2 regions of the Agrobacterium sp. rho-13.3 genome follow, and region 2 is predicted to be linked to the other one. Evidence: riboswitches for the same ligand, from Rfam matches in the RefSeq annotation. Region 2 holds a riboswitch; the other holds the start of a gene.
What was found. A riboswitch is a leader RNA that binds a small molecule or an ion and turns the genes downstream of it on or off. The one in region 2 is predicted to bind S-adenosylmethionine.

Region 1 (4,027 bases), 610 kb from region 2:
AATTGTTCGTCGCAATTTGGTCCCGGACGCGGTTTCGCTTTCCGGGCCTCTGTGCGAGAACGGATATTATGCCTGTCGATCGATGCCCTCCGGCGGTCTCGATTGTCTTGCGCGGGTCGCGCAGGTTACGGGTGGCAAGGAGTTGGAAAATGGCAGACGTAACGGTAGATCTGGACGATCTCGATTTTGCAGGCGATGACAAGGTTGTTCCCTTTCAGGTGGAAGGGCTGGACGTGCGTGGCCGTGCCATTCAGGTCGGTCCGCTTTTGAATGGCATCCTTGAACGCCATGATTATCCGCCCGCTGTTGCCCGTCTCTTGGCAGAGGCGGTCGTTCTGACGGCACTCATCGGCACGTCGCTGAAATTTTCCGGCAAGCTGACCGTTCAGACCAGAGGCGACGGTCCTGTGGATCTGCTGGTCGCGGATTTTACCTCGCCTGAAAATATGCGCGCCTATGCCCGCTTCGATGAAGAGCGTTTGGCGGAGGCGATAACCGCTGGCCAAACCTCGCCAGAGCAATTGCTCGGCAGCGGAATTCTTGCCTTCACCATCGACCAGGGTGAGGGCATGCATCCCTATCAGGGCATCGTGCCTTTGGATGGCTCATCGCTTGAAGAGGTTGCGGGCGTCTATTTCCGCCAGTCGGAACAATTGCCGACCCGGGTGCGCCTCGGCGTCGCAGAGCTTTTCGACCGGGATGAAGACGGCAAGCCACGCCATCGCTGGCGAGCAGGCGGCGTCATTGCCCAGTTTTTGCCGCAGGCACCAGAACGCTTGCGCCAGCTCGATCTGCACGGCGGTGACGGTGACGAAAACACGTTCGATCACGTCCACGACGATGCATGGAACGAAGCCGTAGCCCTGATCGATACGGTCCACACCGACGAGCTGACCGATCCGCATGTGCCCGCCGAAAAACTGTTGTTTCGGCTGTTCCACGAGCAGGGCGTGCGCGTCTTTGAGCCGCAGATCATTCTGGACCGATGCAACTGCTCCCGCGACAAGATCAAGGGCGTCATCTCCGGCTTTTCCGCCGAAGAAATTCAAGAAAGCCAGGAGGACGGCATCATTTCCGTCACCTGTGAGTTCTGCTCGACGACCTATCGTTACCCAGTCGAGGAATTGGTGGTCGCGAACTGAAAATAGAAAAGGCGGGATTTAAACCCGCCTTTTTCAGTTCAGCACCCGCGCCAACCCTGGGCTGTCCAGAGAGAATGCCGGGATGGCGACGATGAACACCTCGCCGGTGTCCGCCTGCATTTCATAATGGCCGAACATGAGTCCGGAGGGCGTGTCCAGCGGGCAACCGGAGGAGTACTCATACGTATCGCCGGGCTTGAGATGCGGCTGTTCGCCAATCACCCCGGGGCCGGAAACCTCGTCCACCTGTCCGTTCTGATCGGTAATGTGCCAATACCGATTGACCAGCGTGATCGCCAGATCGGAGTTGTTGGAGATCACAACTGTGTAGCCCCAGACATAACGATTATCGTCCGGGTCGGACTGCTCTTCAAGATAATAGGGGTCAACAGTGACCTCAATATCTCGTGTCAGGGCACGATACATTCACACAGCCTTAAGTAATTGCTTCATCAGCATTCTACACTACACGCACACGGTATCGTCAAGAAACCGGCAGGCCATATTAGCTTGGCTTAACGCAACAGTCGCGCATTTCGTCTGTTAGGGATAACTTTAATGGTAAATTTCGATCCCGTATGTGTGATCGGAAACCAGGTGAGGAAAACGGCCCGGGCGAAACGCTCCGGGCCGTTTTTGTGGTGTTAGGCAGAAACCTTGTCCAAAGCCGCAGCGAAATCTTCCAGCAGATCATCCGTGTCTTCGATACCGCAGGAAAGGCGCAAGGTGCCGCCGGAAATACCCAGTTCTGCCCGTGCTTCGTCCGTCAGGTTCTTGTGCGTTGTCGTGCCCGGATGGGTAATCAGGCTCTTTGCGTCGCCGAGATTGTTGGAAATCTTCACGACCTCAAGGGCGTTCTGCAACTTGAAAGCCGCTTCTTTGCCACCCTTGAGTTCAAACGCCACGAGCGTTGAGCCGCCGGTCATCTGCTTGGCGATGATATCGGCCTGCGGGTGGTCGGCACGGCCCGGATAGATAACCTTTGCGATCTTGTTCTGGCCCGCAAGGAAATCAGCAATCTTGCCCGCATTTTCCGTCTGCTGGCGCACGCGCAGCGGCAGAGTTTCGATGCCCTTCAGCAGTGTCCATGCGTTGAACGGCGACATGGCAGGGCCGGTGTGGCGGAAATAGTCCTGCAAATGTTCTTCGATCCACTGCTTGTCGGAAAGCACCACGCCACCGAGGCAGCGGCCCTGACCGTCAATGTGCTTCGTTGCCGAATAGACGACGATATGCGCGCCAAGTTCCAGCGGCTTCTGGAAAAGTGGCGTGGCGAACACGTTGTCGACAACGACCTTCGCGCCGATCTGGTTGGCAAGCTTGGCAACGCCTGCAATGTCGATGACCTCAAGCGTCGGGTTCGTCGGGCTTTCGAGGAAAAACAGCTTGGTGTTGGGCTGGATCGCCTTTTCCCAGTTGGCCAGATCGCGGCCGTCGACCAGCGTGCATTCAATGCCGTATTTCGGCGCCAAAGTTTCCACCACCCAACGGCAGGAGCCGAACAAAGCGCGGGCGGCAACGATGTGGTCGCCTGCCTTCAACTGGCATAAAATGGCGGCGCTGACAGCGGCCATGCCCGATGCGGTTGCGCGTGCGTCTTCGGCACCTTCCAGAAGGCACATGCGCTTTTCAAACATGTCGTTGGTGGGGCTGGCGTAACGGGCATAGATGAAGCCCTCCGTCTCGCCCTTGAAGCGCGCCTCGGCAGCTTCGGAACTGTCATAGACGAAACCTTGCGTCAGATAGATCGCTTCGGATGTTTCACCATATGGAGAACGCAGTGTGCCGCCGTGGACGAGTTGGGTTGCGGGGCGCCATTTCTTGCTCATGTTTTCACCTTACAAACAAAAAAACCGGTCGCAAAAGCAGACCGGTTACAAGCACCCGGTCTTTTTAGCTACTTATTTAACGTGGCTGCAAGCCGACCGGCCAAATCACCACGGGATAAGATTGCCTTACTTCCGCTAATAGCTTGCGTCAATGCTTTTCTTTTGGTTTTGTCGCCCCAAAAGGAACGATGAAAACATGACGAGAACAACGGGCATATTGGCGGATGGCGCAATCCGGGGGCTGTTCAGTGCCAGTCAGCTGAAGAGCGAGCGTGCACTGGACGCCGATCAGGTCCAGCCCGCCAGTCTCGATTTGCGGCTGGGCGCAAAAGCCTACCGCGTTCGCGCCAGTTTCATGCCCGGCCCCTCCACCAAAGTCATCGATAAGCTCACCCGTTTCAGCCTGCACGAGATTGATCTGAGCAACGGTGCTGTGCTGGAAACCGGCTGTGTTTACATCGTGCCGCTGATGGAATCTCTGGCGCTGCCAGCGCAGATGTCCGCCTCTGCCAACCCAAAAAGCTCCACCGGTCGTCTCGACATCTTCACCCGCGTCATGACGGACCATGCTCAGGAATTCGACAAGATCGCCGCAGGCTATACCGGCCCGCTCTATCTCGAAATCAGCCCACGCACGTTTCCGGTTGTCGTGCGGCAAGGCTCGCGCCTGTCACAAATCCGTTTCCGCATTGGCCAGTCCGTGCTCAACGATACCGAACTCTTGACGCTTCACGAGACCGAAACGCTGGTCGCCAGCGAAACCCCGAATGTTTCCGGCATCGGCATCGCGCTGTCGATCGACCTTCAGGGTTTCGGGGAGCAGGGCCTGATCGGTTATCGCGGCAAACATCACACGGCGGTTGTTGATGTCGATCAAAAAGCCGCGCACGATATTCTCGATTTCTGGGAGCCGCTGTATTCCAGAGGCCGCGCCGAACTCATTCTCGACCCGGATGAATTCTACATCCTCGTCTCGCGTGAGGCCGTGCATGTTCCGCCGCTTTATGCAGCCGAAATGACTCCGTTCGATCCGCTCGTCGGCGAATTCCGCGTCCA
Region 2 (4,027 bases):
CACGGTAATGGTCGTCGCCCGGCCCCAGACCTGCTTCGGCATAGGCCTGCACCGTCTCGTAACCGGCAAAATCCGGTGCCTGATCCAGATAACGGATGGTCGCGGACGGATGCCGGAAAATTTCACCCGACTGCGCCTCAACCAGACCGGCGGCGATTTTCATCAGCGTCGATTTGCCGGAACCGTTGCGGCCAACCAGACAGATGCGGTCGCCGGGTTCCACTTGCAGATTTGCACCGTCCAGCAGCGGGGTAACGCCGAAGGTCAGCATGATATTGTCGAGTTTCAGAATGGGGGGTGCCAAGGGTTCAGGCTCCGGTCAGGTCATAAGGACGGGCAAGCACGATGGCTTTGCCGCTTTTCAGGCGAAAGCGCAAAGCGCCCTCCGCCACGTTGGAAATAGTGCGCGATGAGCCGAAAGCAAGCGCAAAATCGGCCAAGGGGTAACGGGCATTCTCAATATCGAGGCCATCAAGCGCGGTGAAACCGGCGACGGAAAACAGCGATCCGGCAGGCAGATCAAGCTCGAAAGCGCCTTCCAGCAGCGGATAGGCCTCTTCCTCACCCGAGGTCAGCACGACCTCGAAACCACGCTCCGCCAGAGAAACGGCATAAAGCAGATGAAACACCGCATGGTCGGATCGTTCACCGGCCAGCGCGCCCACCAGCGTCAGCCGCTTTGCGCCGCGTGCCAGGGCTTCCGAGACGGCAATCTCGCCATCCGTCACGCCTTTTGCGGCCGGGAAAGGCTGCTGCGTGACATCGGGCCAGCGCTCGAGCAACGCTTTGTCAGAGGAATCGAAATCCCCCACCCACAGTTCCGGCACAAGGCCAAGCGCATCGGCATGGCGCATTCCGCTATCTGCCGCAATCACACGGGCGCCCGCCACCGCTTTTTGCAAGCGATGCGTGACGGTAATGGTACCGCCGAGCAGAATGGTGAAGTGGTGCGCTGTCATGCCCTGCAATATCCTGCACGGCGCAACATTGGAAGGCCGAAAAGCCCTGTAATGCAGCGATATTGATTTTCGATCCCAACAGGATTAAGACACAGGCCAGTGGTGATTTGCCGACCGGCTTGCAGCCACTTTAAAGAAGTTGCTAAATGGTCGAGGAAACAGGCAATTTCCGAGGACCGGCTGCGATTTCGCTGCCGGTTTTTTTGTTTTCTAGGCCTTTTGTCGCCGTGAAAGTGAGTTCGAGATGCCGATTAAGATACCCGATACGCTGCCTGCCTACGAGACTTTGGTACAGGAAGGCGTGCGCGTCATGACCGAAACGGCGGCTGTGCGGCAGGATATTCGCCCGCTGCAAATCGGGCTTCTCAATCTCATGCCGAACAAGATCAAAACCGAGGTCCAGATGGCGCGTCTGGTCGGAGCTTCCCCGCTTCAGGTGGAGCTATCGCTGGTGCGTATTGGCGGCCACCGGGCCAAGAACACGCCGGAAGAACATTTGCTGTCCTTCTATGAAACATGGGAAGAGGTACGCCACCGCAAGTTCGATGGCTTCATCATAACAGGTGCGCCCGTTGAAAAGCTGACCTATGAGGACGTGACCTACTGGGAAGAAATGCAAAAGATTTTCGACTGGACGGAAACCAATGTTCATTCAACACTCAACGTCTGCTGGGGCGCCATGGCCGGAATTTACCATTTCCATGGTGTGCCGAAACATGAGCTGAAGGAAAAAGCCTTCGGCGTGTATCGCCACCGCAATCTGAGCCCCTCGTCCATCTATCTGAGCGGCTTTTCAGATGATTTTCAGGTGCCGGTTTCCCGCTGGACGGAGGTGCGCCGCGCCGACATCGAGCAGCACCCGGAACTGGAAATCCTGATGGAATCCGAAGAAATGGGCGTGTGTCTGGCGCATGAAAAACGCGGCAAGCGGCTCTATATGTTCAACCATGTGGAATATGATTCCACATCGCTGTCAGATGAGTATTTCCGCGATGTGGATGCGGGCGTACCCATCAAGCTGCCGCATGATTATTTCCCGCACAATGATCCGGCGCTGACGCCGCTGAACCGCTGGCGCAGCCACGCCCACCTGTTCTTTGGCAACTGGATCAACGAGATATACCAGACAACGCCGTATGAGCTGGACGCCATCGGCAAAGAGGCGGCTTAATTCCGAGCCGTTCCATTTAAGATTGCGCAGGGCCGGAAAATAAAGCAACGTCCGGCCCGGTTCTATCGAATGGGAGAGACACGATGAGTGACGGCGGCGCACGGGAAAATTTCGGAATAACGTCAACGGGCGAGAAGGTCGAGCGCGTGACGATTTCTGCAGGCGGGCTGACCGCCAACGTCATCACCTGGGGCGCGGTCATTCAGGATTTGCGGCTTGACGGCCACCAGCCACCGCTGGTTCTGGGCTTCGACAAGTTTGATGATTACCCGAAATATTCCTCCTATTTCGGCGCGACGCCGGGCCGCAATGCCAACCGCATCGACAGCGGCAAATTCAGCATCGATGGCAAATCCTATCAGCTTGAGCTGAACGAAAAGGGCGTCACCCACATTCATGGCGGCAGCGATGGCATCGGCAAGCGCAACTGGCTGATCATGGAACATGGCCCAAGCCATGTGGTGTTGCAGATCGTCGATCCCGATGGCCGCGCCGGATATCCCGGCAATTGCGCCATCACCGCGACCTATACGATCCGCGACGGTGGTGTGCTGTCCGTGGTCTATGAGACGACCACCGACGAGCCTAGTATCGCCAATATCTGCCAGCATTCCTATTTCAATCTGGATGGCGCGGAAACCGCGCTCGGCCATGAGATCGAAATCGCTGCCGATCATTATCTGCCAACGGACGAGCGGCAAATTCCGACCGGCGAAATCCGCCCCGTGGACGGCACCGGCTTCGACTTGCGCCAATCAGGCTCCATGAAGCGGCTGGAAAACGGCGAACAGGTTCTCTACGACCATAATTTCTGCCTTTCGCCGGAACGTGTGGCAAAGCGCAAAGTGGCGCGGGTCTATGCGCCTGCCTCCAACATTGCCCTTGAAGTGCAAACGACCGAGCCGGGCGTACAGTTCTACTCCGCATTCAAACTGAACACAGCGGTGCCGGGTCTGGATGGACGCCATTACGGCCCGTTTGCCGGTTTCTGCCTTGAAACGCAGATCTGGCCGGATGCCGTCAATCATGAAGCTTTCCCGAACGGCGTCTTGCGCCCCGGCGAGACTTTGCGGCAGGAAACGGACTACATCTTCACGAAGGGCTGAGGTTTTTCAGTCCAATACGCAGCCGACATATGCGCCCGAACCGCGGGCGCGTCTTTCGATAAGTCCCGCTAAACGTTGCATTCCCCGACCCGGCTTGCTGGCCACACGGTCAATCGGGTTGGGAAGCGCCACAGCCAAAAGGGCTGCCTGCCGGGAACTAAGCTTTGAGGCCGACACCTTGAAGTGATATTGCGACGCCGCTTCGATGCCGTAAATGCCCGGCCCCCATTCGGCAACGTTGAGATAAATCTCCATCATCCGCTTTTTCGACCAGATGAAATCGGACACCACCGCCAGCGGCAGCTCCAGTCCTTTGCGCAGAAATGAACGGCCATTCCAGAGAAACAGATTTTTTGCCGTCTGCATGGGAATGGTGCTGGCCCCGCGTGTCGCCTCGCCATCCAGCGCGCTGCTGACCACGGTTTGCATCTGGCCCCAGTCCACACCGGCGTGAGAACAGAACTGCCCGTCTTCGGACATCATTACCGATTGAACGAGGCGCGGCGAGATATTTTCGAGTGGCACCCAGCGACGGTCATAGCCCTGAAACGTCACCAGTTCCGCCAGCATCAGCGTGGAAACCGGGCGCATGAAGGGCAGCGCGTAGATGACGATCAACAGGTAAGGCACGACCAGCAGCGCAAGTCCGACGATAAGAGCACGTCTGATGAGGCTTCGAACATCCACCTTCGGTTTGCTCCCGCTTTCAGCAAGCGCTTCATAATCCGTCTCGCTGTCCGGCGTGCTGGTCAAAAACCCTGTCCCCACTTGGCTCACCATAGAGTCTGCTT

Region 1: linked by a shared signal. The riboswitch ahead of RMR16_RS00600 (O-succinylhomoserine sulfhydrylase) and the one ahead of metA (homoserine O-acetyltransferase MetA) in region 2 are both predicted to bind S-adenosylmethionine.

What each region holds. Positions count from the first base shown of each region.
Region 1 is NZ_CP192774.1:119,564-123,590, forward strand. It holds gene RMR16_RS00590 (Hsp33 family molecular chaperone) at 150-1,142, shown strand; gene apaG (Co2+/Mg2+ efflux protein ApaG) at 1,176-1,568, opposite strand; gene RMR16_RS00600 (O-succinylhomoserine sulfhydrylase) at 1,787-2,971, opposite strand; SAM riboswitch at 3,015-3,093, opposite strand; gene RMR16_RS00605 (2'-deoxycytidine 5'-triphosphate deaminase) at 3,168-4,027, shown strand, end outside.
Region 2 is NZ_CP192774.1:2,597,522-2,601,548, forward strand. It holds gene RMR16_RS12685 (ABC-F family ATP-binding cassette domain-containing protein) at 1-304, opposite strand, end outside; gene RMR16_RS12690 (thiamine diphosphokinase) at 309-959, opposite strand; SAM riboswitch at 1,049-1,125, shown strand; gene metA (homoserine O-acetyltransferase MetA) at 1,204-2,130, shown strand; gene RMR16_RS12700 (aldose epimerase family protein) at 2,214-3,236, shown strand; gene mtgA (monofunctional biosynthetic peptidoglycan transglycosylase) at 3,243-3,989, opposite strand.